2 regions of the Terriglobus sp. TAA 43 genome follow, and region 1 is predicted to be linked to the other one. Evidence: riboswitches for the same ligand, from Rfam matches in the RefSeq annotation. Region 1 holds a riboswitch; the other holds the start of a gene.

Evidence for each region. Region 1 has a riboswitch for cobalamin ahead of metE (5-methyltetrahydropteroyltriglutamate--homocysteine S-methyltransferase). Riboswitches for the same ligand answer to the same signal wherever they lie in the genome.
Region 2: linked by a shared signal. The riboswitch ahead of M504_RS02400 (TonB-dependent receptor) and the one ahead of metE (5-methyltetrahydropteroyltriglutamate--homocysteine S-methyltransferase) in region 1 are both predicted to bind cobalamin.

The regions. Positions count from the first base shown of each region.
Region 1 is NZ_JUGR01000001.1:449,401-464,288, reverse strand. Features, by position in the region: gene M504_RS01875 (hypothetical protein) at 1-137, shown strand, start outside; gene lpxD (UDP-3-O-(3-hydroxymyristoyl)glucosamine N-acyltransferase) at 155-1,168, shown strand; gene M504_RS01865 (response regulator) at 1,217-2,047, shown strand; gene M504_RS01860 (hypothetical protein) at 2,081-2,428, shown strand; gene tmk (dTMP kinase) at 2,425-3,132, shown strand; gene M504_RS01850 (cytochrome P450) at 3,139-4,572, shown strand; gene M504_RS01845 (TIGR03435 family protein) at 4,638-5,381, shown strand; gene M504_RS01840 (bifunctional diguanylate cyclase/phosphodiesterase) at 5,398-7,605, opposite strand; gene M504_RS01835 (DNA polymerase III subunit delta') at 7,784-8,902, shown strand; gene M504_RS01830 (DUF6454 family protein) at 8,906-9,667, opposite strand; cobalamin riboswitch at 9,689-9,829, shown strand; gene M504_RS22620 (hypothetical protein) at 9,803-9,928, opposite strand; gene metE (5-methyltetrahydropteroyltriglutamate--homocysteine S-methyltransferase) at 9,972-12,248, shown strand; tRNA gene M504_RS01820 (tRNA-Arg) at 12,407-12,483, shown strand; gene M504_RS01815 (serine hydrolase) at 12,536-13,501, opposite strand; gene M504_RS01810 (YbaB/EbfC family nucleoid-associated protein) at 13,560-13,877, opposite strand; gene M504_RS01805 (phosphotransferase) at 14,027-14,888, shown strand, end outside.
Region 2 is NZ_JUGR01000001.1:581,039-595,926, reverse strand. Features, by position in the region: gene M504_RS02415 (ABC transporter ATP-binding protein) at 1-1,757, opposite strand, end outside; gene hemW (radical SAM family heme chaperone HemW) at 1,838-3,040, shown strand; gene M504_RS02405 (low specificity L-threonine aldolase) at 3,037-4,116, shown strand; cobalamin riboswitch at 4,155-4,399, shown strand; gene M504_RS02400 (TonB-dependent receptor) at 4,434-6,878, shown strand; gene M504_RS02395 (hypothetical protein) at 6,981-7,919, shown strand; gene groL (chaperonin GroEL) at 7,989-9,659, opposite strand; gene groES (co-chaperone GroES) at 9,792-10,085, opposite strand; gene M504_RS02380 (hypothetical protein) at 10,298-10,966, shown strand; gene M504_RS02375 (SDR family NAD(P)-dependent oxidoreductase) at 10,969-11,700, shown strand; gene M504_RS02370 (hypothetical protein) at 11,736-12,518, shown strand; gene M504_RS02365 (tetratricopeptide repeat protein) at 12,508-13,296, shown strand; gene M504_RS02360 (Rrf2 family transcriptional regulator) at 13,315-13,749, opposite strand; gene M504_RS02355 (globin domain-containing protein) at 13,783-14,229, opposite strand; gene M504_RS02350 (ABC transporter ATP-binding protein) at 14,326-14,888, opposite strand, start outside.

The sequences.
Region 1 (14,888 bases):
CCATCGATCAGATGGAAATTCTGGCAGTTGTGACAACTCCTTCGAAGCGGAAGGCCTTCGCCCCGATTCCGGCGGAAGAGACGCAACAACCCGACCTATTCAGCATGCCTTTGCCCCCTGACTCGCGCACCAACTAGCGAGTAACATTGACGGCATGAAGCTAGCGGAAATTGCGCAACGGTTGGGCGCCGAATTGGTGGGCGGCGATGGTGATATTGAGATCACAGGAGTCGCCGGTATTGAACATGCCGGTGCCTCGGAAATTACCTTCATTGCCAATCCGAAGTACTCCGCCCAGGCAAAGACCACCAAGGCGGCCGCCATTCTCGTCGAGCCGGACTTCCCCGCTTTGGATGGAACCCCGACGCTTCGTATCAAAAACTGTTACCGGGCCTTCGCCCAAACCATCACCTACTTCTATCACCCGCCAAAGTACGCACCCGGTGTCCATGCCACGGCGGTCGTTGATCCCTCTGCGAAGGTCGGTGCAGACGCTCATATTGGTGCTTATGTCGTGATTGGCCCGAATGTGACGATCGGCTCGAGTGCTGTCGTTCTTCCCCATACTGTGATTTACGCCGGAGCTACCATTGGCGATCGATTTTTTGCCCATGCACACGCGGTTGTCCGCGAATTCTGCCGCCTGGGCGACGATGTCGTTCTGCAAAATGGCGCGGTCATCGGCGCGGATGGATTTGGCTATGCCCGCGAAACTGCCGGTGGCTGGACCAAGATTGTGCAGTCTGGCGCGGCTGTTTTAGGCGATCGCGTCGAGGTGCAGGCAAATGCGTGCGTTGACCGCGCCAGCATTGGCGAAACGCGGATTGGTGACGGCAGCAAAATCGACAACCTGGTCCAGGTGGGCCACGGTTCGACCGTCGGGCAGGACACCTTACTCTGCGCCCAGGTGGGCCTTGCGGGATCGACGGAGGTAGGCAGCCGAGTCATCCTCGCCGGGCAAGTAGGCGTTGCCGGGCACTGCAAGGTGGGCGATGGAGCAGTCGCCACGGCGCAAAGCGGCATTCCAAGCGACGTGGCCGCAAACAGCGTTGTGAGCGGCTACCCGGCCATGGACAACAAGCTGTGGTTACGCTCGGTCGCGGCATTTGCCCGACTCCCCGAAATGGTGCGTGAGTTGCGTTCCCTGCGCAAGCAACATTCAGAGTAAAACGGCGGGTGACCATGCCATGCCTCCCCGCATCAGACCTGTGAGCGCATGGACGATCACAACCACACAACGGCAACTGAAACTTCGACAGCAACAGCCGTAGAAAACGGCCCGCCGGTTCGCGTTCTGCTTCTCGACGACGACCCCGCAAACCTGTTGCTGCGTGCCGCGATTCTTCGTCAGAACGGCTACGAAGTTCTCTCGGCGGGGACCATTGAGGAGGCGAATGCCTACCTTGAACAAACAGACATTGCCGTTCTGGACTATCACCTGGGACATGGGAAATTTGGCACGGCGGTCGCCGCAAAGCTTCGTCAACGACGCCCCGAAGTGCCGATTATCATCCTTTCCGCCACACTGGAACGTCGTTTCGGTGGAGTGGAAGACATGCATCTGTTGAAGGGACACAGTTCCGCAGAGGATTTGCTTTCGGCTCTTCGCGGCTTAGAGGCCAAACGTCGCGGTGCTCCTGTGGTGGTCAATGCGCGGGAGTTCTATTACAGCCGGATCGCCATGGCCATTGGCGTCGACGTTTTGGTGCAGATCCTTGATCCTGAAGGTACCTGGCATTACGTGAACGAAAGCGCTGCCGCGTACCTGGAGAAGCCGCGTGAATGGTTTCCGGGGCGCAACATGTTTGCGGAGATGAGCGACATCCTGCGTGACTGGCGTGATGTCTTGCACGCAGTCTCCACCACGCGCGAAACGTATATCGACCGAACACGCCGTGGCTTGCTGACAGAACCCCGCCTGGAAGAAGCGGCGGCCACGTGGTCGGTATTGGCATTTCCCATCATGTTGCACGACGGTGGCAGCGGTGTGGTGCTGAGCGCGCGCATTCTGGAGCGCAACAACGGCCTGCCTGTCTTCGTTGCGTAACGCCTTGCATCATCAACCTGCTAACCTCAACGTATGCGCCGTATCGCTGCAGCCTCGTTCGTTAGCGCCGTATTCCTTACCGGCTGCCATTCGCATTACATTCAGACGACCATTACCAACCAGTCCGGCGCAGACATTAACGTCGTGCAGGTGGAGTATCCCGGTGCGTCCTTTGGAACGCAGCGCATCGCCAACGGTGCCAGCTTCCATTACCGCTTCAAACTCCTGGGTACCGGTGACCTGAAACTTACATGGACAGACGCCTCCTATCAGGAACACACACTGAAGGGGCTACATCTGGACGAAGGTCAGGAAGGGACGCTTGTCATTAACTTCCCTTCGCAGTCGCAGGCTAACTTCCAGCCGAGTTTGAAGCCGTGAACCATTCCCTTTCGCCACAGCGTGGCGTTTTCATCACCTTTGAAGGTCCGGACGGCTCCGGCAAGACCACTCAGATTCGCCGCGCCACGGAGTGGTTACAGGGCCGAGGCATCGATCCTGTGCTGTTACGACAACCCGGCGGCACACCGCTGGGAGAAAAGATCCGTAGCATCCTTCTGGATTCGCGCGCGCAAGACCCGGTATCTCCGTTGACTGAACTTGCACTGATGTTTGCAGACCGCGCACAGTCGATTCACGAAATCATCCTGCCTGCCCTGCGCGAAGGTCGGGTCATTCTTTGTGATCGTTACACCGATTCCAGCGAGGCGTATCAGGGCGCAGGGCGCGGCCTTGGCTCGGAGCGTGTTCTCGCTGTGCATCGCGCGATCTGTGACGATCTGCAGCCAGACCTGACCGTTCTTCTGCTACCCGACGTAGAAAAGGCGCTGGAGCGTGCTCGGCGTCGCAACCAACGACACGTTCAGCAAACCGGAACAGATGAAAACCGGTTCGAAGCTGAAGGCGAAGCCTTCTATCGTCGCGTCCACACTGCCTATCGAGACATTGCTAAGCGTGAACCGCAGCGCGTCGCGCTCATTGGTCCGGGCACGGGAGATGATGGGATCGAAGCCATCGCCTCAAGGATTCGCGAGATCATAACAACACGTCTCGAACAGCATCTACACGCCGCTTCCGGCGTCTAATCCGCAATGGCCGATGGCATCGACTTTGAGAACAGTTACGTCTTTCGTCCGGCGCATACGCTAAAGACGAAGGCCGGTGAATGGCGTATCCCTCCCGGCCTTCGCAAGACACTGCCTTTCTATCTTCATAAGCCATGGGCTCGGCTGGGCAAGCCCATTTTGCTATTCGAATACATGGCGCAACACTGCGGTCCCATCTCGCATTACATGCTGTTCGGCAATCACGTCGTTTTCCTGAATGACCCCGCTGCGATTCGCGAAGTGCTGGTGAATCAGGCAAACAAGTTTGTACGCGAACGCACCATCACACGCCTGAAGATATTGCTCGGAGAGGGGCTGCTCACGAGCGATGACCCCATTCACAAGCGGTCGCGGCGTATCGTTGCGCCGGCATTTCATCGCCAACGCATTCATGACTACGCTGACGAGATGGTTCGTTCCACCCAGCACTGGCGCAGTCGCTGGCATGACGGCGATGTTGTGGATATGAACGCGGAGATGATGACGCTGTCGCTCGATATCGTGGCGCGCACTCTCTTTGCAACCGAAGTTGACGATGACATTCGCCAGATCAATGAACACTCAAACCGCATTATGGCGATCTATAACTTCCTTGTCGGTTTCCCAAACGCGGAAGCTTTTCTGAAATACCGAATACCTGTCCCGGGTTTGCGCAGTTTTGCAAAGTCACGCGCGAAGCTGGATGAGGTGATAAATCGCATCATCCGCGAACGCAAGGCAGCAAACGCGGCCGATCCCGAACACACCGACCGGCACGACCTGTTAAGCATGCTCCTGGCGTCACGCGATGAGGATGGTTCGGAACTCAGCGACGAGCAGCTTCGCGATGAGGTGTTGACCATCTTCCTTGCCGGCTACGAAACCACGGCAAATGCGTTGTCGTGGACGTGGTACCTGCTATCGACACATCCTGAACATCAGGAAACGATGTATGCAGAACTTCGCGAAGTCCTGGGAGATCGCACCGCAACACTTGAAGACTATGCAAGCCTGAAATACACACAGATGGTCTTCGCAGAGGCCATGCGCCTCTATCCTCCGGCGTGGGCGATGGGACGCAAATCGACTGAGCCCATCGAGGTTGGCCCGTATTATTTGCCGCCTGGCACGCACTTCTTTCTCTCGCAGTATGTTCTGCAGCGCGACGCGCGATTCTATCCGGAACCATTGAAGTTTGATCCTCTGAGACACACGGAAGAAGAGAAAGCAAAACGCGATAAGTTCGAATACTTCCCTTTCGGTGGCGGTCCGCGGCAATGTATTGGAGAGGGGTTTGCGTGGCTGGAAGGCGTGCTCCTGCTGGCCGGCATCGCGCAAAAGTGGCGGATGACATGGATTGAAGGTCAACCTGTGGCCGTGGAAGAGAAAATCACGCTTCGCCCCAAGTACCCACTCCGCATGACGCTGCACGCTCGCTAGCTTTCGCCACTCAGAATCGATCAAGATATTGCATCGCAGAGATGCGGAGATGCGTATAGATCGGTATGAACGTCCTTGTGCACCTTCGCGCCGCAGTTGTTGCTTTTGCTGCTCTGCTCGGCGCATCGCAACAAACGCCCGAGTCTTTTGATGTTGTCGTCATTCATCCGAATCACACGGGCGAACGAAACACACAGCTGGATCTGACGCGACCGGGTCAGTTTATTGCGGTCAATGCGACGGCTCGCACGCTGCTTCGCAACGCCTATGGTCTGCTTCCGTTTCAACTTGCCGGTGCACCCAACTGGGACGACGAAGATGCTTTCGACATTCGCGCCAAGATCGATTCCTCAGATGTGATTACACAGGCCAGGTTCAAGGTTCTTCTGCAATCGCTGCTTGCGGACCGCTTCCATCTGAAGGCGCATTGGGAAACGCGCGAGTCTCCCGTATACGTGCTGGTTCGAGACAAGGGCGAACCGAAGATCACGCCACACGCCGATTCGCCGGGGCACGGGATGAATACCCGCAAAACCGCGACCATGGTCAACATGAAAGGCGATGGTGTGCCCATGCAGGAGCTGTCGACGAACCTGGCCAATCAACTAGGCCGGTACGTCATTGATCAAACGGAGTTGAAGGGAAATTACGATTTCGTTCTGAACTGGAGTCCCGATCAGAACTCCGACACTAACCTTCCGTCACTCTTCACCGCAATACGCGAGCAGCTTGGACTGCGGCTCGAAGCGCAAAAGGGACCGATGCCCGTACTGGTGATAGATCATATCGAGAAGCCATCGGACAATTGACGCGGTGTGAAGAAATCTACGCCGTTAGAGCCGTCGCAAGAAATGTGTCCATGCCAGACGCGGGCAGCGGTCTTGAGAAAAGATATCCCTGTCCGTATTCGCAACCCATCTCGCGAAGCAGATCAAGCTGCTCTGCAGTTTCAATTCCTTCTGCAATCACATTGAGATGCAGCGCATGTGCCAACGCGATGATCGAGCGCACCAGCGCCGCCTTCTCGCGGCTATCCAACATGTTCATCACGAAGGAGCGATCCACCTTCAGACCGTCAAAGGGAAAGCGTTGGAGGTAACTGAGTGAGGAATAGCCCGTTCCGAAATCGTCGAGATCCAGTAGGATGCCGGTGCTCTTCAACTCTTCCAGTATCTCGTTGGCGCGTTCCGTATCGTCGATTAGGACGCCTTCCGTAACCTCGAGTGAGATACATTGTGGCGGGACGCGATACTTCTGCGTAAGTTCTCGCAACATCCTTCCAAGTCGCTTGTCCACCAGTTGAAGCGCGGAAAGATTGACAGCCATGGAGACCTCCTCATCCACCAGGCCGTTCTCACGCCATTGCGCCAACTGCTCAATCGAACGCGTCAGCACCAGCGTCCCAAGTTCTACGATCAGGTCAAACTGTTCCGCAATGCTGATGAACTCTTCCGCTGAGATCATGCCAAACTTGGGATGATGCCAGCGCACAAGCGCTTCAAACCCTATGACCTTACGCGAAGGCAGATGAAGTTTGGGCTGGTAATAAACCTCCAGCTCCTCGTTGGAGATGGCATTGTGAAGTGCTGAAGAAAGCTCAAGCTGCCGGAGCATCCCATGCCGCATCGTCTCCGAGAAAACCAGCCGGTTGCCACCGCCATGCAATTTGGCTTCGCCCAGCGCAATTTCCGCGCATTGCAACAGATCACTCGCACCATCACAGGGATGTGATCGCATGGCAAGGCCAATACTCACGGAAAGCGAAATCCGTTTGTCATCGAGACCAATAGAACTTCCGAGCAATGCACTCAGTTCCTCGGCAACCCGGAGCGCCTCCTGTTCATTCCGCTTTCCACCCAGTATCAAGGCGAATTCATCCGCGGAAAGACGGGCGGCGATGCTATCTGGATGAACGGAAGCCCGCTTGGAAAGACGGAGACCAACTTCCTGCAGCACACGGTCTCCTGCCGCGCGCCCGAGCCCGCTGTTCAACAGCTTGAACGAGTCCAGGTTGATGGCATAGACCGCGAAATTGTCCTCTGCAGGTGATCCTGCCTCCATCAGCCGTTCCAGATGCTCCAGCAGATGAGTTCTTGTGGCCAATCCGGTAAGCACATCCACCGTCTTGCGCTCGGTAATGTCCACCATCGCGCCGACCAGACGTATGGGCTCTCCTTCACTGTTTCTGACGGCGATGCTGCGATTCGCGATCCACCGCCAGCGTCCATCCGTATGGCTTACGCGATATTCAGCATAGAAAGATAGGGCTTTCGTCGCGTACAAATCGCTGATCGTGCTAACGCGCGCTCTGTCGGAGGGATGAATCCTGTTCATCCAGTCTTCAATTCCAACATAGCAATCGACTGGCTCTTCCCCAACAATGGCGCGTGCACGAGCTGACAGATACAACGAATCGTGAACGCAATCCCAATCCCAGATACCCTCTGTCGCAGCCTGGGTGGCGAGCTTGAAGCGTTCGTTTGCCCGCACGATTTCATCGCCAATGCGCGATAGTCGTTCTGGATAAAGACGGTTCTCCATAATCAGTACCGTCAGGGCTGCAAACTGTTTCAGGCACTCGCGCTCACGTTCCGAGAATTCGAGCCGCGGCTTTTGATCAATGATGGAGAAGCCGCCCAGCATCATGCCATCGCGACCCACTAGAGGGGCTCCAGCATAAAATCGGATGTTCGGTTCGCCGATCACAAAAGGATTCGTCCGAAAGCGTTCGTTCTCCTGCGCATCGAGAACCACGAGCGGTTCATTTCCCAGAATCGAATAGGCGCAGAAGGATGTGTCTCGCGGACTTTCGCGCAGGTCTATTCCAATGGCGGACTTAAAAAACTGGCGATGTTCGTCGATCAGCGAGACCAATACGATTGGCACCCGAAAGAGTTCCGCCGCGAGACGCGTCAAATAATCGAACCCCGGCTCCGGGTCGCTATCCAGAACACAATAGCTTTTCAAAACGCGGAGGCGTTCAGCTTCGTTATACGGAAGCGGCGCTGGAACCCAGCCAGCTGTTGAAGCCATGCGGATTAGCCTCCCGGCCCTTACGAAAACTCAACTCTGCGCAGAAATCCACAGAAGAGACAGGGTATGTATAGCACACAGCATAAGCCATCGCATGAGGTGTTGCGTATTGCGCATATAGAAAGCTGAAAGCATCCTCTGCCGACGAATTTTTCGTGACGCCGGTATGCTGGAAGAGATGTTCCGCTTTTCTGATTTCGTGGGCAACACCGCTACCGTGGTGCATCTTCGCCGCGCCATTGCCTCGGGGCGACTGCCCTCGTCCATTCTGCTGAGCGGTCCCGCAGGTAGCGGTAAGTACACGCTTTCGTTGCTGCTGACGATGTCGTTGCTTTGCGAAAACCAGCCGCGCGAGGCTCATGCAGATGGCGATCTTGCCGACTTCTGCGGACACTGCCGTCACTGCACACGCATTGCAGAGGCGATGGACCTTCCGGCGTTGGTGGATGCTGCGGTTGCAGCGCGTGAAGAACTGCGTGAGACAGACAAGAAAGAGACACGCGTGCTGATTCAAACGCACCCGGATGTACTCATTCTTCCGCCCGATCCGCCGCAGCTTTTGGTCAAGCTCGGACAGGTGCGCACGCTGATTCGTGGCATCTACACTCTGCCCGGTGAGACAAAACACCGCGTGTATCTCTTTCCGTCGGCAGCGTTCATGAAAGAAGCAGCGAACAGCCTCCTAAAAGTGCTGGAGGAACCGCCTGCTTACGCGCACATCGTTCTCATGGCCGAACATCCGGGCGAACTGCTTCCAACCATCCGCAGCCGCTGCGCGCCCGTTCGCCTCGGAGCTTTATCTGCACCAGAGATTGAAGACCTGTTAGCGACGCGAAAGCCCGAAGTGAAGCCCGCACAACGCGCGTTGATTGCGCGCCTGGCACAGGGAGCAGCCGGTAAGGCCCTCAGCTTCGACCTTGAGGGTTATCTTGCTGCGCGCACCGATGCCATAGTTCTACTGCGTTCTGCCGTCCTTGATTCGGAACACACAGACCTATTTAAGACGACGGAAACGTATCGCGCCGGGGCGGATGGCCAGCAGAAGACTCAGGCCATGCTTGCTGCACTGGCAGGATTGCTGGAAGACCTGCTACTTCTGCGCAGCGGCGTCCCGGACCGCGTCCGCAACGTGGACATGCGTCGCGATCTCGACACGCTTGCTGACTCCGTCACCTTCGAGTGGCTGGAGAATGCGCTACGCGGCATGGATCAGGTCATCAGCGGGATGCGTCGCAACCTGTTGCGTTCACTGTCGCTAGATGCTTTTGCGGAATCCATGTCCAGCGGTCGTCGTTAAGTTCTACTTGTCGATCACGAAATGAAATACGCGTGTTGGGCCGTCCTCCGGCAGGAGGTACAGGTCGTTGCCCTTCACTGTCATGCCTTCCGCACTGTAAAGCCGACCACGATCCGTCGTTCCTGATGCGAGGGAGCGCACCGGCTTCATCGACGGCCACTCGTACCAATCGACCGCGCCGGTAGTCTTCGTCAGATTGCCGCCACCCACCAGCATTCCGTTTACAAACTTGATGTCCTGATACTGATTCTGCGACGGCGTATCAATCACGCGAATCACCTTGCCATCCATGCCGATGACATACAGTTTGCGGCTGCCCCAGTTCCCTGCAATCAACGAATCTTTTGTGATCGCAACGCAACCGACGTGATCCGCAACCGAAATTTTTCGTTTGACCTTCAGCGTTTTCTTATCCAGCTCCAGTAGTGTTGCGCTGCTGTTTGGCTTGTACTCCGCGACGGGAACCCAAATGGAGTTGCCACTGATGGAGAAGCCACCGGGGTGATAGCGTTCTCCATCGCTAACGTCCACCTGCCGCTCAAACGCTCCGGTCTTTCGATTGAACTGATGCAGATACCCTTTATGCGCGGTGGAATCCACCGACGTGATCCAGATGTGTTCCTTATCCAGGTCAATGCCCTGCACATGGAACACCGTGCCTTGAAGCACCTGGGTATCGGCCAGACTCGCATGTTCAATACCTTGCAACTGTGCCGCCGCAGGAAGCGACAAGCCGAGAACCATCACCATTACTCGCAACATCATGCGATCAGCATAAGCGATTCGGTAAACTGTCCTAGTGCAGGTCAGGCTGTCTTCGGACAGCTTGTTAAATGGGGAAGCTGGTGTGAATCCGGCGCTGTCCCGCAACGGTGATGGGAAAGATTTCCCAAAGTCCGACTACCGGCCTGCCGCCACCACCATGGAAGCGTTAAAACGCTCACCGTGGGTGCGTTTGAGGCTACCGCTCTCGTGGACTGGAACGGTGACCAATGCCTGCTTCTGCGCCTTTGCGCGTTGTTGCATGCCTGCGCATGGGTGGTTCCCTCGTAATCAGGAGAGAACCAAGATGGCAACACAGGCACTTACAACATTTCCCAAGCTGAAGACAGCAAACCTCGGCTTCCCGCGCATGGGACGGCAGCGCGAACTGAAGTTTGCACTTGAAGGATATTGGACGGGCAAACGCACCGAAGCCGAACTTCTGGAAACAGCATCAACCCTTCGCGCGGAGCACTGGAAGCTTCAGCAGTCTGCGGGAATCGACTTTATTCCCGCCAACGACTTCTCGCTCTATGACCAGGTGCTCGACACGTTGGTCCTGATCGGCGCCACGCCGGAACGCTTTGGCAGCGGCAAGGTTACGTTGGAACGCTACTTTGGTATGGCGCGCAATAGTAAACAACAAACCGCCATGGAGATGACCAAGTGGTTCGATACGAACTACCACTACCTGGTCCCCGAGTGGAGTGCATGGCTTCCCTTCACCGTCGATACGACGAAGCTGCTGAATGAAATTGCAGAGGCACGTGCGCTTGGCATTGAACCCCGTCCTGTTCTCATTGGACCTCTGACGCTGCTGCTTCTAGGCAAGGGCGTGGATGGGTTTGATCCCTTCATGCTTGCGGACAAGCTCATAGCTGCCTACAAGACGGTTCTGCAAACGCTGGAGCAGCAGAACATCCAATGGGTTCAGATCGATGAACCGATCCTTGCTACTGACCTTCCCGAAGGCGCAGCACAGTTCTTCCGCAATGCGTACGCAGAGCTAACCAAATCTTCAATCAAGCTCATGTTGACCACCTACTTCGATCACCTTGGCAGCAACCTCTCATTGGCTGTTGAAGCACGCACCGCAGGCGTCCACATTGACCTTGTTCGTGCGCCACAGCAGTTGGACGAAGTTCTTGCGGCGATTGCGCCGGAACAGGTGCTGAGCCTCGGTGTGGTGGAAGGACGCAATATCTGGCTGACAGATTTTGCCGTTGTCCGAGAGTTTCTCTCAAAGGCTGTTGCTACTTTGGGAGCGGAGCGTGTCCTCGTTGCACCATCGTGCTCGCTGCTGCATGTGCCGCACGATCTGCGTAGTGAAACAAAGCTGCCTGCTCGTGTAAAAGGCTGGCTGCGCTTCGCAGAAGAAAAGCTCGCAGAGATCGCGGTGAATGCTTCTTCTGACGAAGCAGCATTCACCGCAAATGTAGCTGCGATTGCGGATCGTGCAGCAGCCGAATCCTCCACGAATCAGGAAGTGCGTTCGAAGCTTGCGGCACTGCTGGAATCAGACTTCGCGCGCAAGTCGCCTTACAACGAGCGCACAACGAAGCAGCGTGCCGAACTAGGCTTGCCGCTCTTCCCTACCACAACCATCGGTTCCTTCCCGCAGACAGCAGAAGTGCGCAAGCATCGCGCTGCATTCAAGCACGGCCACGAATCTGCAGAAGCCTACGAGGCATTTCTTCGCGAAGCCACGGAGCACTGCATTCGCCAGCAGGAAGAGATCGGCCTTGACGTGCTGGTTCACGGCGAATTTGAACGCAACGACATGGTTGAATACTTCGCAGAGTTTCTGGAAGGATTCGTCTTCACTGAGAACGGATGGGTGCAGAGCTACGGCTCGCGTTGTGTAAAGCCGCCCATCATCTTCGGTGACGTTTCGCGTCCGCAGCCAATGACGGTGAAGTGGACTGACTACGCGCGGTCGCTCACATCACGTCCCATGAAGGGCATGCTTACCGGTCCCATCACAATTCTGCAATGGTCGTTTGTACGCAACGATATCCCGCGCCAGCAGACCGCTTGGCAGATTGCCCTTGCGCTGCGTTCGGAGGTCAATGATCTGGAGGCAGCAGGCATCCGCATCATTCAGGTGGACGAGCCCGCGTTGCGCGAAGGTTTGCCGCTTCGTCATGCCGATTGGGAAACCTATCTTGACTGGGCAGTCAAAGCATTCCGACTCTCCACCAGCGGCGTAGAAGACGAGACGCAGATTCATACGCACATGTGCTACTGCGAGTTTGAAGACGTGTTGCCTTCCATTGCGGCGCTCGATGCAGACGTCATCTCGATGGAGTCTGCACGCTCGCGTATGGAATTGCTAGACGCTTTCCGCGCACATGGTTATCCCAACGAGATTGGACCGGGCGTGTACGACATCCACTCGCCTCGCGTCCCTTCTGCAGAAGAGATGGGCGAACTGCTTGGCCTTGCGATCAACGCTCTCAAGCCGGGGCAGGTCTGGGTCAATCCGGATTGCGGTTTGAAGACGCGTGGCTGGCCAGAGACGGTCGAGGCACTGAAAAACATGTGCCAGGCTGCTGTTCAAGCGCGCATTCATTTCACTGAGTAATGCAACGAAGGTGGGTCATTGCGACCCACCTTCTGCGCCATGCCATAGTCAGTGTTTTGCGTGTGAGCTCCCTAACTCGGCAGGCATCACGTAATCCACACATAGGGTTGCAACAATCGCCAGGTCTTGTTATCTTGAATAAGTGCTTCGGCGCGTGTGCACTCGTAGCTCAGCTGGATAGAGCAATTGGCTACGAACCAATAGGTCGGAGGTTCGAATCCTTCCGAGTGCACCATACCTTTTAGAAAGGCCACTCTTCGGAGTGGCCTTTCTGGTTTCTATCTAACTTATTTCGCTTGAGATAAGTCGAGACCTGGAACCAATGTCTTTCCGTCGATTCCCTGCGACGACCATGCTGACACAATCGCCTTTGCGATCTTCGCCACAGTAACTTCGCCTTCGTTATCGACGCTCCAACCCTTATCGCTGTTTTCGTACGTGTATACCGCCAACACGATGGGGCCCGACTTCGCCGCGATGATCGCTACATCCGACCGCGTGGCATCCAGCGATCCGGTCTTACTCGCAATGCCGCTCCCCGCTTCCGTGTTATCCAGCGTCTCCAGGTAGCGGGGTACGGTATCGCGGTAGAACTGATTGCGAAGCATCTCGATAGCTGCCTTGCACGCCACCTGCGCCTTTGCAGGACCGACCGCAGGCTGACCAGCGATGTTCAGATCGCAGCGACCAATCTTTTCCATCACAGTGCTGATCTGTTGCGCTGTTGTCTTGCCAAGTCCGAACTTTGCCTGATCCGCAGGCATTGGCCCAGCGGCTGGCTTAAAGACCTTCTTGTACAACCACGTCTGATCCAAACCAAGCGCCGTCATGTTGTCATCGACCTTCTTCGTTGTGAAGCGGTCAATCATCATGTTGGTGGCGGTGTTGTCGCTGACAATGACCATCATCGTGGCCACATCCTTCAGCGTGACGGACAGCGGCGTATCGAAGAAATGCAACACGCCAGAGCCGGCCACACCCTCACCCGGTTGCAGTGTCAGCTTCTCGTCCCATGCGGCGTGTCCCAGGCCAATCTCGCGCATGGCCGTCCACAGCATTGCCAGCTTGATGGTGCTTGCTGTCTGCACGGGCTTGTCCGCATCGATGGCAATCGTCTTGTCGGTGTTGAGTTGGTGGGCATAGACAGCGACTTTGCCATGATGCTGCGCGATGATCTGTTGCACGGCACTCGTGACGACGTCCTGCGACTGCGCAACAGCAGAAGAGCCACACGTCAGCAAGGAAAAACTCACGGCACAAAGGGATATGCGAATTGTTCGAGGGAACATGCGGAGAAACATGTCCGCAATGCTATCCGAGCAGCTTACCTAAATCCATGCCGCCCAGCATGCCCTGCGTCTCCGACTGCATCTGCGCGTCGGCCTTGCGTCCGGCTTCGTTGATAGCGGCCGTGATCAAATCTTCCAGCATTTCAATGTCGCCGGAAGCGGCCGTGAGAACATTCGGGTCCAGCTTCAACCGAAGTAACTCCTTGCGACCGTTCACGCGGGCCGTTACCAACCCACCGCCCGAAGTGGCTTCGGCCGTGGTAGTGGCGAGCTTCTCTTCCATCTGGGCCTGCATGTGCTGCGCCTGCCCCATCATCTCCTGCAGTTTGCCGAAATCCACGCGGCCCTTCTTCCCAGGAACGAATTGGCCCGCAAGATGGCGGCCCACACTTCTTCCCATATCCAGAATACTGAATGCAGAAAGCTTTGTGTGGTGGCAGGTTTCTGTATCGCCGCCGGAATTTTTTCCGGAGTTGACGAGGGGGAAACATGCTCGAATCCATACCGCAGGAAAAGCAACCCGCAGTTGAGAAGGCACTACGCTCAGCCTTTGGAACCGCAGAGGTGTATTTCGTTGAGGAGTTGACCCGAGGTCTTAGCTCAGCGCGAATCTTTCGTATTCAATCTCTGGACAAGGATTGGCTTCTACGGGTGATCGTCCGCGATGATCCAATGGCGAATCCTGAGTTTCATTTCAGTTGCATGCGGACCGCAGCTGACGCAGGACTTGCGCCGCCGATTCTTTATGAAGATATCGACGACCGGATACTGATCACCGGCTTCATCACTCCAAGTACATTTCCCGACGACATGGCAGCGCGGATGGCAGACGTTTTGCGAACACTTCACAGCCTTCCCGCCCGCCATCGAATCGATTACATGAAAGTGATGGATGGCGCCGTTCAGAGGCTTCCTAAGCTCTTTCCGTCTGAACAAACAGACGAGATCATCCGGGGATATCAGCGGGCGTATGACTGCCCGCGAGACGAACGCGATCTGGTCGCGTGCCACAACGATCTCAAACCAGACAATGTCCTTTTCGATGGAAGCCGTATCTGGCTGGTCGATTGGGAAGCAGCCTTCGCCAATGATCGCTATACCGAACTTGCCGTAGTGGCCAACTTCTGGCTGAAGGATGGCGAGGAGCAGGAGCAGTCCTTCCTCTCCCGCTACTTTGGTGAAGAGCCTGGTGCAGTCCGTACTGCACGATTTTTCGTCATGAGACAAATCATGTCGTGCATCTACGGAGCGTACTTCCTGTTCCTCGCGACACAAGCGGGCCTTAATCCGTCATGGCAGGACAACAGTGAGACCTTTGAGAGCTTTCATCGCAAGCTAGTCAGCTTTGAGG
Region 2 (14,888 bases), 130 kb from region 1:
GCGGACCGGACACGGAGTTCGGTGTCGGTATCGACGGAGGAGGTGGCTTCGTCGAGGATAAGGATCTCTGGCCGGTGCGCCAAAGCGCGGGCGAAGCTGATGAGCTGCTTCTGGCCGGTGGAGAGAGTCGCACCGCGTTCCTGCATAGGTTCGTTGAAACCCTGGGGCAGGGTGCGGATGTAGTCGCCAATGTTGACTTCGTCGGCAGCGCGTTCCACTTCGGCATCGGTGATCCATTCGGAGCCGAGGCGGATGTTGGATTTGACGGTGCCGGTAAAGAGGAATGCGTCCTGGAGAACCACACCGAAGCGCTTGCGGAGGGCTTCCAGCGGCATCTGCCGGACGTCCATGCCGTCGACGAGAACACTGCCGTGCTGGACATCGTAGAAACGCATCATCAGCGCGGTAATGGTGGTCTTGCCTGCACCCGTGTGACCGACCACGGCTGCGGTTTCACCCTTCGCAACAGCAAAAGAAACGCCGCGAAGAATCCATTCGACGTCGGAAATAGCGGAGAGATCTTCGTCCGATTGCGCGAGGGCGATGGCGGACTTTTGATCGTCACTCAACGTCTGGTAAGTGAACCAGACATTGCGGAACTCGATGGCGCAGGGTTCTCCGTGCGGAGGTTCAACGGCGATGGCCGGGGAGACGATCTCCGGTTCCATGTCGATGAGTTTGAAGACGCGCTCGCTGGCGGCCATGGCGGCCTGCAGGATGTTGTACTTTTCGCTCAGATCCTGAATGGGGCGGAAGAAGCGTTGCGCATACTGCATGAATGCGAGCAGCACACCGATGGTGACGGCGCGACCAAAGAATGTGGCGCCATGCAGGACACCGAAACCGCCCTTCCATAACACCATGGCAATCGCAATGGTGCTGAGCAGTTCCACCGCGGGGTAGTACAGCGAGTAGGCTTGCACCTGATCCACATAGGCGTCGCGGTGTTCGGCGTTGATTAAAGTGAAGTCGTCGTACGCGCGTTGTTCTCGATTGAAGAGCTGCACCACGCTCATACCGCTGACGTGTTCCTGCGTGTAGGCGTTGATTTTGGCGATGGCCGTGCGGATGCGGCGATAGCTGCTGCGAACGGCAATGCGGAAGAGGCGCGTGGCATAGCCGATGAGCGGCAACACCGACAACGTAAGCAATGCCAGCGGCCAGCTGAGCCACAGCATGATGCCGACGATGAAGATCAGCACGAACACATCTTCAAAGATGGCGAGAACGCCGCTGGTGAACATTTCGTTCAGGGCATCGATGTCGCTGGTAACGCGGGTGACGAGGCGACCAACGGGATTACGGTCGTAAAAGCCGACATCCATGCGTTGCAGATGGCGGAAGATCTGCGAGCGCATGTCAAACATAATGCGCTGGCCGGTCCACTGCATCAGGTACGTCTGCATGAATTCCAGCGCGTAGCTGAGTAGAAGTGCGACGAAGTAGAGCGCGGCACATTCGGTGATGCCGACGATGGGCTGCGGACTAAGATGGCGCGCGAACCATCCGGGCACAAACGTGGTGTTGTGGCCGGTCATATAGCGGTCGGTGGCGACCAGCACAAGGTATGGGCCAACGACGTCCGCGGCTGCTTTCAGCAGGATGGAGGCGAAGCTGAGGCCCGCATGGCCCGCATAGGGGCGCATGTAGGTGAGCAGGCGCTTCATCAGGCGGCCGTCATACGCCTTGCCCAGCACCTCTTCGTCGTGTGTGGACTTTGCCGCGGGTTTCGGCTTCTCTTTGCTTTTCTTCGCCATGCGCTTGTCTGATTGTAGATGTCTTTGTGGCATGCTTCGGCTCACGATTTTTACAGCGCATACATGGGAAAATAGAAAGAATGCATTCCCACGACGCCACGCTCGGCCTGTATGTGTCTGTGCCGTTCTGCCGGCAGAAGTGTACTTTCTGCAACTTCGCGTCGGATGCGTTTCCTCCGGCGAGGATGGCGGCGTATGTCGACAGGCTGGTGGCGGAGATTGAGGCCTCGCGTGATTTTGCCGCGCAACATCAATTGATTGTTCCGCAGCGGGTGGATTCGGTGTTTCTGGGTGGTGGTACGCCATCGCTGCTGGAACCGGAGCAGATGGCGCGTGTATTTGCCGCGCTGCGTGCGACTTATCCCATGGAGCAGGACGCTGAGGTCACCGTGGAGGCGGCTCCGGGGCAGATCCCGGATGACTTGCTGGATGTGTTGCTCCGAAGCGGTGTGAATCGCGTTTCGCTGGGCGTGCAGAGTTTTGTGGATGCGGAGTCGCGTGCCGTGGGGCGCGTGCATACAGGCGATGCCTGTCTTGCAGAGTTGAAGCGTTTGCGCGCTGCCGGGATTCGCAACCTGAACGTTGATCTGATTGCGGGATTGCCGCACCAGACGGCTGCGTCGTGGTCGCATTCCTTGAAGACAGCGATCGATTCCGGTGTGGAGCATGTGTCGGTGTACATGCTTGAGGTGGATGAGGATTCGCGGCTCGGGCGCGAACTGATTGGGCCGGGTGTTCGTTATGGAGCGCATGCTGCGCCGACGGATTCGCTGGTGGCCGATCTGTACGCGCAGGCATGCGAGACGTTTGACGCGGTAGGACTCTCGCAGTACGAGATTTCAAACTTTGCACGTGCGGGCTATGCTTCGCGGCACAACCTGAAGTACTGGAAGCGCGATGCGTATCTTGGCTTTGGGCTGGATGCGCATTCCATGTTGCGTGCGCAAAGCGATGGACGCGCTTCACGCTTTGCCAATGGCGATGAACTTAATCCCTACATTGCAGGCAACGAAGACGTCGAAGTGGAACACATCGAGATGCTGGGCGAGTGGGAAGAAAGTATCTTCCTTGGGTTGCGATTGATTGAGGGCGTTTCGATTGCGGAACTGCAGTGGCCGTTTCCCGCGCCGTGGCTGGATGCATTTGTGGAGCGCGTGCAGAGCTTGCAACGCGATGGACTGATGCGGTTGGACGATGGTCGCGCCATGCTGACACAGCAGGGACGTATCGTGTCCTCGAGCATCTTTGGTGAATTGCTGGCCGACGAGCCAGCGGTGGCATGAGTGCTCCCAAAGGATTAGGAGAAGTGACGATGGAAGTGATTGATCTGCGCAGCGACACCGTAACCAAGCCCACGCCAGAGATGCGTGAGGCAATGGCATCTGCAGAGGTGGGCGATGACGTGTACAGCGAAGACCCGACGGTGAATCGCCTGGAAGAGCGCGCTGCGGAGGTCTTTGGCATGGAAGCGGCGATCTTTGTTCCCACGGGATCGATGGGGAACCAGATTGCATTGCGTCTGCATACGGAGCCGGGCAGGGAAGTTGTCTGCGAATCGCGCGCGCATGTGCTGGACTGGGAGATGGGCATGGCCGCAATGTTCAGCGGATGCCAGCTTCGCACGGTGCAAGGGCAGCGCGGCATTCTTCGCTGGAAAGATATTGAGCCTGCGCTCGCCACAACGGGTTTGTATTACAAGGCGCAGACCGGCCTCATCTGGGTGGAGAACACGCACAATATGGCTGGCGGATCGGTCACGCCGCTGGCAGTGATGCGCGAGCTTCGCGATGGTGCGCATGGCCGCGGACTGCAGATTCATCTGGATGGTGCGCGCGTTTTCAATGCCTCCACCGCGTTGAAAACGGATGTCGCCACACTGACTGCAGGCTATGACTCTGTGAACTTCTGCCTCTCAAAAGGGCTATGTGCGCCGGTCGGATCGCTGCTGGTGAGTTCACGCAAAAACATCGATAAGGCAAGGCGCATTCGTAAAGCACTGGGCGGCGGCATGCGTCAGGCAGGAGTGCTGGCTGCGGCTGGATTGATTGCGCTGGATGTGATGTCTAAGCGGCTGGATGACGATCATGCCAATGCGAAGCTGCTGGCGCGGAAGATTGCGGATGTGGATGGTATCTCCGTCGATCCTGCGGAAGTGGAGACAAACATTGTTATCTTCCGCACGGAATTTGATGCGCCCGCTTATGTGGCTTCGCTGAAAGAGCGTGGCGTGTTGGCCAGTGCGATCAATGCAAATACGGTTCGTTTTGTTACCCACCATGATGTAAGCCAGGAACAATGCGCGCGTGCCGGTGAGATTGCTGTTGATGTTGCTGCGAAGATGCTTTTAGAAACCGCATAAAACAAGGTATTTACGCTGTACACTGGCAATACACGTTTTGAGTGCAATTCTGAAGAGGATTGCTTTGTTCAACACAAGCGCAGCGGAATGCATTGGGAAGCGCGGTGAGAATCCGCCACTGCCCCGCAACTGTAAGCGCGCATCTTCGACCATGTTTCGAAGACACATCCTTTTCGTGACACAGCTATCACTGCGTAAGTGGGAAGACAGCATGTGCAGGATACGAAGGCAATGTGCGATGCGCGTAAGTCAGGAGACCGATTCCGCTGCTGGTTGTAAGCCATGCTCCCGCGGGGGAAGCAGAGGAGAATTCTGATATGTATCGCATCGCTCAAAAGCGACGCGCAGCAGCGCAATTGTGCGCAGTCGCTGTGTGCGCCTTCACCGCATCGGTTGCACACGCTGTTGTTGTCCGCGGCACGGTCCGCGATCCGCTGGGCCGCCCTATCACCGTTGCACATGTGCGACTGGTTAAAGGAACGCAGGTGGTGGCATCCACCGTCACGCAACCGGATGGTTCCTTTGAAATTCGCTCCACGGAAGATGGCCGCTTCCTCCTGATTGCGGATGCGCCCACGTTTTCTCCGCAGGTCAGTGACTCGTTTTATGGTCGGCAATGGGACATGGTGCAGAAGAATCTGCAACTGACGATCAGCCCCATCAAGCAGGACATTACGGTAACGGCGACAGGCGAACCGATGCCCGTTCAGCAGACGAGCGGAAGCGTCTCCCTGATTGATTCTGAGTCGCTGAGCACACGCGCAGGTGTAGTGAATGAACTTCGCCTGCAGCCCGGTGTTGCAATGGTGCAAACGGGACAATACGGCGGTGTGACGTCGATGTTTGTGCGCGGTGCAAACTCCGATGCAAGCAAGGTGTTGATCGACGATGTGCCCGCAAACGATGTGGGTGGAGTATTCGACTACGGCACAGTCTCTTCAACTGCGCTTGCCTCGATCGAGACGCATCGCGGACCCGACAGCATCCTGTATGGAACGGACGCACGCGCTGGCGTGGTGCGCTTTGAAACGCCGCATGGAACCACGCTGAAGCCGGTGCTGACGTACTCCGGTGATGCAGGCAATCTGCACACGTGGCGTAACGAGGGCACGCTCTCCGGCACGTATGGTAAAGCTGATTACTTCGGTGCGTTCTCGCGATTTGATAGTTCGAATGCGCTCCCGAATGATCGCTATCACGTGGCAACTTCCGCGGCGAACCTGGGCTATAGCTTTACCGCAAAAACAAGCATTCGCGGAACAGTGCGCAATGCTGTCAGTGCTACGGGAATACCTGGTGCGTGGGACTTCCAGGGACTTGCACAGAACGGCAAGCAGGGCGATCAGGACACGTACATGAGCGGCGTGCTGGACGACACCCGTAGCAATGGTTGGCACAACACCTTCCGTTACATTGGTGCGCGAAAGCGCGAACAGGCCCGTTACTTTGCCGCTGTGGGTGCGCCGGATGGTTATGGCGAATACTTCGGTAACACCGTGACGATTCGTGGCGCCAACGGTACAAAGGCCACAGGGCAGGTCATTGTTGGGTACGATCCGTTTCCCACTTACTACGAGATGGTGAACAATCGCGACGGTCTGGACTATCACACCAGTTACAGCTTCAACCCTCACCTATCTGTGGTGGGAGGTTTCCGCTTCCAGGACGAGCGTGGGGCTTACCGCTATCCGCTGTATGGTGAAAATGATCAGGTGGGACGCAGCAATTACGATTACACGCTGGCGTTCAACGGCAATGCGTTGCATCGGTTGTTCTATACCGTTGGCGGAGCGATCCAACGCAACTCTTTGTATGGAACAGAAGGCCAGCCGCAGGTTGGGCTTTCGTACTACTTGTTCCGACCAGCGCGTGGATGGTTTCATGGAACACGTTTTCGCTTCCAGTTTGCGAAGGGTGTTCAGGAACCCAGCCTGAATGCGCAGCTTTCGTCGCTTTACCAGAAGCTGATTGGAATTGGAGATACCGCATCGATTGCGAATTTCCATGTAAGTCCGATTGGTGCACAACGGAGCCGCGTCTATGAAGGTGGGTTTGATCAGAATATTTATTCTGACAGCGCGATTCTTCATGTGACTTACTTCCACTCGACCTATGGACGGGGTACGGAGGGCGTTCCAGTAACGCTGTACAACGCGTATTTCCATCAGAACCTACCCGTGGCATTGGGAAGCTTCTATCTCAATTCGCTTGATACGCGGTCGGCAGGTGTAGAGACGTCGCTTGAATACCAGGTGCTGCATCACCTGTTCCTGCGTGCCGGATACACGTACCAGGATTCATTGGTGAAGCAATCCTTCTCCAGCGATGCGCTGGCGGCGTTGGGTGGTTCAACGACGATCAACCCTAACTATCCGGGTATTCCCATCGGGCAGTATTCGCCGCTGGTGGGCCAGCGTCCGTTCCGTCGTCCGCCGCAGACTGGATTCTTCGTGGCTCAGTACACCACCACGAAGTGGTCCGCGGCTGTGAAGGGTGCTATCGCTTCGCGTGCGGATGATTCCACGTTTATCGACGCTTATTCCAACTCGTCATTCGATAACTCCATGCTGCTTCCGAACCGCAATCTCGATCCTGGATTTACCAAGCTGGATGCGAACTTCACGTATCAGGTTCGGCCATCCGTTGCGGTGTTTTCGCAGTTAGACAATCTGCTGAACAACCAACATATGGGCCCAATCGGTTACCCATCGTTGCCGTTTACCTTCCGTGTCGGTTTGAAGGTCCGCATCCCTCACGAGTAATCGATCGCGTTATGTGTTGAACATGCGCCATCACCGAGTAAAAGGCCCACGCTGCGCGTCTTAATCAGTGTGGGCCTTATCCTTTGGGCCGGAGGGAATTTCATGTTGGCACGTTTTCGTTTTGCATGTACCGCTTTCGCTCTGCTCTTTGCGGCGCTTCCTTCTCACGGCCAGGAAGGTCCGTACAACGTTCGTGTGGTGTTGCGCGCCGAAACGAAGGGACAACCCACGGTTCTGCAACCGGCCGACGTACGCGTTCAGTTTGCAGGCAAGAAGGTCCCCGTACAGCGGCTGGAACCATTGATCTCCAACCGCACCACGAAGCCTTTACAGGTAGCCATCTTGATCGATGACGGTTTGCGCGGTAGCTTTGGCAGCCAGGTAAGTGACATCCGCCAGTTTGCGGCTGACCTTGCGGCACAGCATGTCTCCGTAGGCGTGGCGTACATGCAGAATGGCCGCGCTGTGTTTGGCGAAGGAGGATTCACTTCTGATCCTGAAGTCGTCGCGAAGCAGTTGCGGTTATCCATGGGTGGTGCGGGCATCAGTGCCAGTCCGTATTTCTGCCTGCAGGATCTGATCAAGAACTGGCCGGGCGATAGAACAGCACCGCGTGCCGTGCTGATGATTACCAACGGCATTGATTTGTACAACGGCGCGCCCACGCCGAATAACCAGTACAGCCCATACGTGCAGTCGGCAATTCAGGATGCGCAACGCGCAGGCGTGCCGGTGTATTCCATCTACTACGGCCGCTTTGATAATCATCCCGGTTATGCCAGCTTCAGTGGGCAAAGTTATCTTGGCGATCTAGCGGATTCTACTGGTGCCAACACGTTCAACCAGGGCAGCCTGAATCCGCCGAGCATCAGCCCATACCTGAAACAGTTTGAGAAGAACCTGAATGAAAGTTGGCTGCTGTCGTTTCAGACGGGAACGCGCAAGCTGGAACCACTCAAAGTTGATGGAGCAAAGGGAACAAAACTGTACGTGCAGCGCATGGCGCAGGGAAACGATGCGACGGCTGCTGTGCTCCGCTAGAAGCTTTGCCTATGCAAACAAGAAAGCCCCGGATTGCTCCGGGGCTTTTCTGTTGTTCGTGCTTGAGGCTTAGTACATGCCGTCCATGCCGCCGCCGTGGGAGTGGCCGCCTGCCGGAGCAGCTGCCTTCTCGGGGATGTCGGCGATCATGGCTTCCGTGGTCAGCATCAGGCCAGCGATCGAAGCTGCGTTCTGCAGGGCAGTGCGCGTTACCTTCGTCGGGTCGATGACGCCAGCGGCTACCAGGTCTTCGTACGCGCCGGTACCGGCGTTGTAGCCGAACGACAGGTCCTTGGACTCGGTGATCTTGCCGATGACGACTGCGCCTTCTTCACCTGCGTTGTAGGCGATCATGCGCAGCGGCTCTTCGATGGCGCGGCGGATGATCTGTGCACCGATCTTCTCGTCGCCTTCCAGAGACTTCACAAGAGCGTCAACCTCAGGAATCGTGCGGATGAGAGCAACACCGCCGCCCGGGACGATGCCTTCTTCCACGGCAGCGCGGGTTGCATGCATTGCATCTTCCACGCGAGCCTTCTTTTCCTTCATCTCGGTCTCGGTTGCAGCACCGACCTTGATGACGGCAACGCCGCCAACCAGCTTGGCAAGACGCTCCTGCAGCTTCTCGCGGTCGTAGTCAGAGGTGGTCTTCTCAACCTGAGCGCGGATCTCACGCACGCGGCCGTCGATCTCGGATTCCTTACCAGCACCGTCGATGATGGTGGTGTTGTCCTTGTCGATGGTGACGCGCTTCGCCGTGCCGAGGTCTTCGATCTTCACCGACTCCAGCTTGATGCCGAGGTCTTCCGTGATGGCCTTGCCACCGGTCAGGATGGCGATGTCGCCCAGCATTGCCTTGCGGCGATCGCCGAAGCCAGGAGCCTTCACAGCAGCCACGTTGATGGTGCCGCGCAGCTTGTTGACCACGAGGGTTGCCAGAGCCTCACCGTCGACGTCTTCCGCGATGATGATGAGTGCCTTGCCGGTGCGGGCAACCTGCTCGAGCAGGGGCAGGATGTCCTTCATCGACGAGATCTTCTTCTCATAGATGAGGATGTAGGGCTCGTCGAATGCAGCTTCCATGCGCTCTGCATCGGTCACGAAGTAGGGCGAGAGGTAGCCGCGGTCAAACTGCATGCCTTCCACTACGTCGAGCTGGGTCTCCATGCTCTTCGCTTCTTCAACGGTGATCACGCCGTCCTTGCCAACCTTCTTCATCGCTTCGGCAATGATGGTGCCGATCTGCGAATCCGAGTTAGCCGAGATGGTGCCAACCTGCGCGATCATGTCGCCGGAAACGGGCTTGGAGAACTTGGAGAGAGCGCCGCCCTCAACCACGCCGTCGTTGTTACGCACACCGACGATGGCTGCAACAGCCTTGTCGATGCCGCGCTTCAGCGCCATGGGGTTTGCACCGGCAGCAACCGTCTTCACGCCTTCGCGGAAGATAGCCTGAGCCAGAACGGTGGCGGTCGTGGTGCCGTCGCCGGCAACATCGCTGGTCTTGGAAGCAACTTCCTTCACCATCTGTGCGCCCATGTTCTCAAGCGAGTTGGGCAGCTCAATTTCCTTGGCGACGGTGACGCCGTCCTTGGTGATGGTGGGCGAACCGAACTTCTTTTCGATGACAACATTGCGGCCCTTGGGTCCGAGGGTCACCTTAACCGCGTCAGCGAGGACATTCACGCCGCGGAGGATAGCCTGACGGGAATCTTCACCGTGCAGAATTTGCTTTGCCATTGTGTTCTTCCTTTGCATCGCTCGCGAACGAGCGGTAACTAAACTGTGTCGCTGCCTTTGAAAGCAGAAGGGAAGCTGAAGCTTTCATTCCACACAACGAATGGCGCGAAGCGCATCCGCTGCATGCAATGCCTACTTGAGGATGCCGAGGACTTCTTCTTCACGCATGATCAGGAGGTCTTCGCCGTCCAGCTTGATTTCCGTGCCGGAGTACTTGCCGAAGAGAACCGTGTCGCCAGCCTTAACGTCCAGCGGGAAGACCTTGCCTTCATCGTTGCTCTTGCCCTTGCCAACGCTGATAACGGTGCCCTGCTGCGGCTTTTCCTTGGCGGAGTCGGGGATGATGATGCCGCCGCGAAGCGTCTCGCCCTCTTCCAGGCGGCGCACCAAAATGCGGTCATGCAGCGGTGTGAAAGTCGATGCCATGGTGTTTCGTTCTCCTTGGGTGGTGGTTGATGGTGATGCTTAGCACTCCATCGTTCCGATTGCTAATGTACGAACTGGCAGTCACCCGCGTCAAGTGCTAATCGTGAAATATGAGTGAAACGCACTCATGTCCGAAATGGGAACAGTCGTAGCGTCAGAATGCGCCATGCCTGCCGCGACAGAACACCCCTCGGAACGATAGAATGCAGGGCATGTTGTCCCGTCGTTCGCTTCCCGTCGTTGCCACCCTGCTGCTCTCTGCCGCACCGCTACTCTCCGCTCAGAGCGATCGCCATGGCCGTAAGTACAAGGCTCCGCCGGAGACCAGCCACTTTGAAATTCTGGTCGTGCGCGATTTCAACGGTAAGGTGATTGAGAACGCCGGCGTGATCTTCCATCCCACCAAGGACGGCATTGACGAGGGCAACCTGGAAGTGAAGTCTGGCCCCGACGGCAAGGCCTTCATCGACATCATCCCAACGGGATCGGATGTGCAGGTACAGGTGATTGCGAACGGGTTTGAGACCTATGCAGGCGACATCAAGCTGGATACCCCGTCGAAGCAGTTGACGATCCGCATGAAACGGCCGTCGTCACAGGTTTCCGCCTACGACGAGAGCGAAGGCAAGGGAAACCTGAAACGCAATGTCGGCGTGCAGGAGCCCATCCGTAACCAGACGGCACCCGCCGGGGGCGCAAAGCCGCTGTCGGCGAGCGAACCAGTGATCAAGCTGCCCACGTTGCCGAAGAACAAGACCGCAGATGGTGATGCGACGGTTCAACCGGGAACAACGCCTGCTCCCGCATCGAAGCAGCCCACAAAGACGGGTAACTCTGCACCGGTTGCAGACGGAACCCCAGCTCCGCCGCAAAGCAACTAAGCATGACTTCTTCGCACGACAGCCTCCGTGGGCGTCGCGTCCTGATTACAGGCGGCGTACGGAGGCTTGGCCGCGCCTTTGCGTTGGCATTGGCGAATGCAGGGGCTGACGTTGTTGTCACCACTCGTCATTCCGATGAAGAAGCAACAGAGTTGCTGCAGGCCATAACGCCACTGGGTGGCCGATACGCAGCCATTCAAAGTGATGTGACGGTTCCCGAACAAGTTAGCCGTGCCGTGGAAGAAGCTACGGGTTTCCTCGGCGGCATCGATCTGCTCGTCAACAACGCAGGCATGTTTGAGTCAGCGAAGCTGGAAGACCTGACACCGGAACAATGGGATCGCGTCTTTGCAACGAACACACGCGGGCCGTTCCTGATGGCGCAGGCTGCGCTGCCGCATCTTCGCAGCAGCCAGGGAAGAATCCTCAACATCGGCTCGCTCGGCGGCATCCGTCCCTGGGTGACACATGGTCACTACTGTTCCAGCAAGGCCGCGTTGCACATGCTGACGCAGACCATGGCGAAAGCTTGGGCTCCTGAAGTCAGCGTGAATGCGATTGCGCCAGGCATGATTCGCTTTCCTGATGAGCCGGAACGCATGGCAGCAAAGACTCCGATGCAACGCGACGGTTCACCTGCCGATGTAGTGAAGGCGGTGTTGTTTTTCGCGTCGGCGCCACGGTTCATCACCGGTCAGATACTGGCCGTGGATGGCGGACTTGGGCTTGCTTGAGCCTTCGCTTCGATACACTGGAAGCTGAACCGCTCATGTCCTCTGAAATTGTTCTCAAACCTTCTCCGGATGCCATCTCGCTTGCTGAACGACGCGAACAGCTTACTGCTGTCCGTACCCAGCTTGCGGAGTTGGAGGCGGAGCTTGCGCAGTTTCGCGCGCAGTTAAAGGCGTTTGAAGGACGTTATCTGCGGCAGGTGGGCGTGCTGTACGCCGAGCTTGATGAGTTAGAAGCGCGCATCACGCAACATGAAGCTTCGCTCTATGACTCCGATGCCGCGCGTCAACGTGCAGAAGAGGCTAAGCAGCGCGCGCAGGAAAGCCATGATGCCGCATTTGGTGAGGCCCGCGAGGCAGAAGAGTTTGATCCACCAACAAATCTGAAGACACTCTTTCGCGAAGTAGCCAAGCGCATTCACCCGGACTTTGCACGTGACGATGCGGAGCAGCAGTACTTCACACTGCTGATGGCACGCGCCAATCAGGCCTATCGACGCGGCGATTTAGAAACGCTGCAACGCATGCTCGACGATCATCTCGAAATCAATGCGGCGGTCGCAGGTGAAAGCACTGCTGCGGAGTTGCTGCGCATTTCAAGGCAGATGCAACATGCCAAACGCGACATTGCCTCATTGGAGATGGAGCGTTACACACTGCAGGGCAGTGAGATTGCCATGATGTTTCAGGACGCGGAGACCGCTGCGCGTGAGCATCGTGATCTGTTGACGGAACTCGCCGTCAGCGTGCGCGAACAGATTGCAGAGGCGCAGCGCCGCTTTGATTTGATTGATCGGCAGATGAACGTTCATGGAAGATAACCCGCAATCCGGCCTGCAACATGTACCCACGGGGTCTGGCCTGTCATTGCACACGGCACGCTCCGGCATGATTGCGCGTGGTCGCCGCGACGCCGCCAGTGCAGCGTCAAACCCACATTACAAGCAGGCATTGGAGCATTACAACGCAGGCGATTTCGTTTCGGCTGCCGCATCATTCAAGTTGGCTGCAGACCTGGGCCACGCCGAATCGCAATACATCCTGAGCACGCTCTATGACGAAGGCACAGGTGTTACACAAAGCGATGAACAGTCCGCGTACTGGGAACGCAAAGCAGCCGAGCAAGGACATGCCTATGCGCAGGCCAACGTAAGCTTTCGTTATTACGCTGCGAATGATTTTGCAGAGGCCTTCATCTGGTGCCAGCGTGCGGCGTATAGCAAGCTCGCATGGGCGCAGTACAACCTTGGCCTGATGTATCGCAAAGGTGAAGGCACGGAACAGAGCGACACGCAGGCGGCTTACTGGTATCGCCTGGCAGCTTCGCAGAACTTTGCAGAGGCGCAGCAGAAGCTTGCGGACTTGTATTACTTCGGCCACGGCGTACCGCAGAACTATGTTCAGGCGGCTTCGTGGTATCGCAAAGCCGCCGACCAGGACAATGCAGAAGCACAGTTCCAGCTGAGCCATCTGTACGCCATTGGTGAAGGCGTAGAGCATGACTACGTGCAATCGCGCTATTGGATTCGCAAAGCCGCGCAACAGGGGCACGAGCAGGCAGTGAAAGAACTGAAGCGACGCCAGTATCGCGACGCGTAATATGCTTCGTTCGCCAAACTAACCAGTGATCTGCACCAGCTTTTGAAGCGATGGTGTCTTCGCCATCTGCGCAAGGCTGTATTGATCCAACGCACGGAAGAATGCTTCATATGCTTCATCCAATGCGCTCTTCAACAAGCAGTCTTCGCGCAGTGGGCACGGTTGCGTCCAGCAATCAATCAGACCACCTTTGGGCTCGGTGATGCGTACAATCTCACCGATGCGCAGGGATTCGGGACGGCGACCCAACCGTAGGCCACCACCCCGTCCCTTTGCGGTTTCCACCAATCCTGCCAGGCCTAGTTGATATGCCACCTTCACCATGTGTGTGTAGGGAACATTGAACAATTCAGCCGCAGCACGCACCGTCACCACGGTCTCCAGTGGTTTGTCGCGGCTGGCCAGATACAGCAGCAGGCGCAGCGAAAGATCGGAAAATCGAGTCAGTTGCATGAGAACAGTTCACAGTCTACGGTGCATCGTCCGTTAGACCAGTGCAGGCTCCTCCCCATAGATCTCCTTCTCACGAGCGATCATCACCTCCGCAAGCTGCTGGTACGCGGCTGTCCATGCTTCCAACACCTCAGGTGTAATCGCGTCCGCCAACACAATCTTCATCGCCTGCAACAGGTAGCGACCAACCAGCGGATACTGATCCGGTGTGACGTGTGTCTGCACATGACGATGCGCGATCTTCTCCACGGCGGGGCCAAGATTCTGCAGCTTATCCAGGTTTGCAACGTAGGCAAGAATCGACTGCGCAAGTCGTTTCGGCTGCTCCCCATTCTGCTGATCATCCATGTTGAACTGCGACTTCAACTCCGGATTCTCACCGATCATGTTGGCATAGAAGACGCGCGTGATCTCCTCGCCATGTTGAGCGAGGGCTGGCATGGTGGACTTAACGATCTCGAGTTGGCGCTGTGAAAGCAAGGTGTGCTCCTTCGACTTGAATATGTATTTAAGATAATGATTAAAGCGCGAAGGATTCAGTGACCTGTGTCACATCGTTCGGTTATCGGAGCGGAATTATTCTGCGACGATCTCTTCTTCGAGTTGTTGCTTCTCGAAGAGTTCTGCGTAGTAGCCACCTTCGGCCAGCAACTCTTCATGTGTGCCAAGCTGGGCAATGTGCCCATTGACCAACACAGCAATACGATCTGCAGAACGCGCGGTTGACACGCGGTGCGCGATGAGGATGGTGGTGCGATCTTGCATCACCTCGCGCAGACCTTTCAGGATCTGTTCTTCCGTGTACGTGTCCACAGAGGCAAGCGCATCATCAAGGATCAGGATGCGGGGATTGCGCAACAGCGCGCGCGCAATCGAGGTGCGTTGTTTCTGTCCGCCGGAGAGCGTTACACCGCGTTCACCGACGAGGGTCGCAAAGCCATGCGGGAACTCCAGGATCTCCGCGGCAATGTGCGCACGGCGAGCCGCATCTTCAATCTGTTCGTCGGTCGCGTCAGGAACGCCGAAGGCGATGTTGTCGCGGATGGAAGTGGAGAACAGGAACGTCTCCTGCGGTACAAATCCAATGGCGCCACGCAGCGCAGCAAGCGGCCATTCGCGAATCGGCAAACCATCAATCA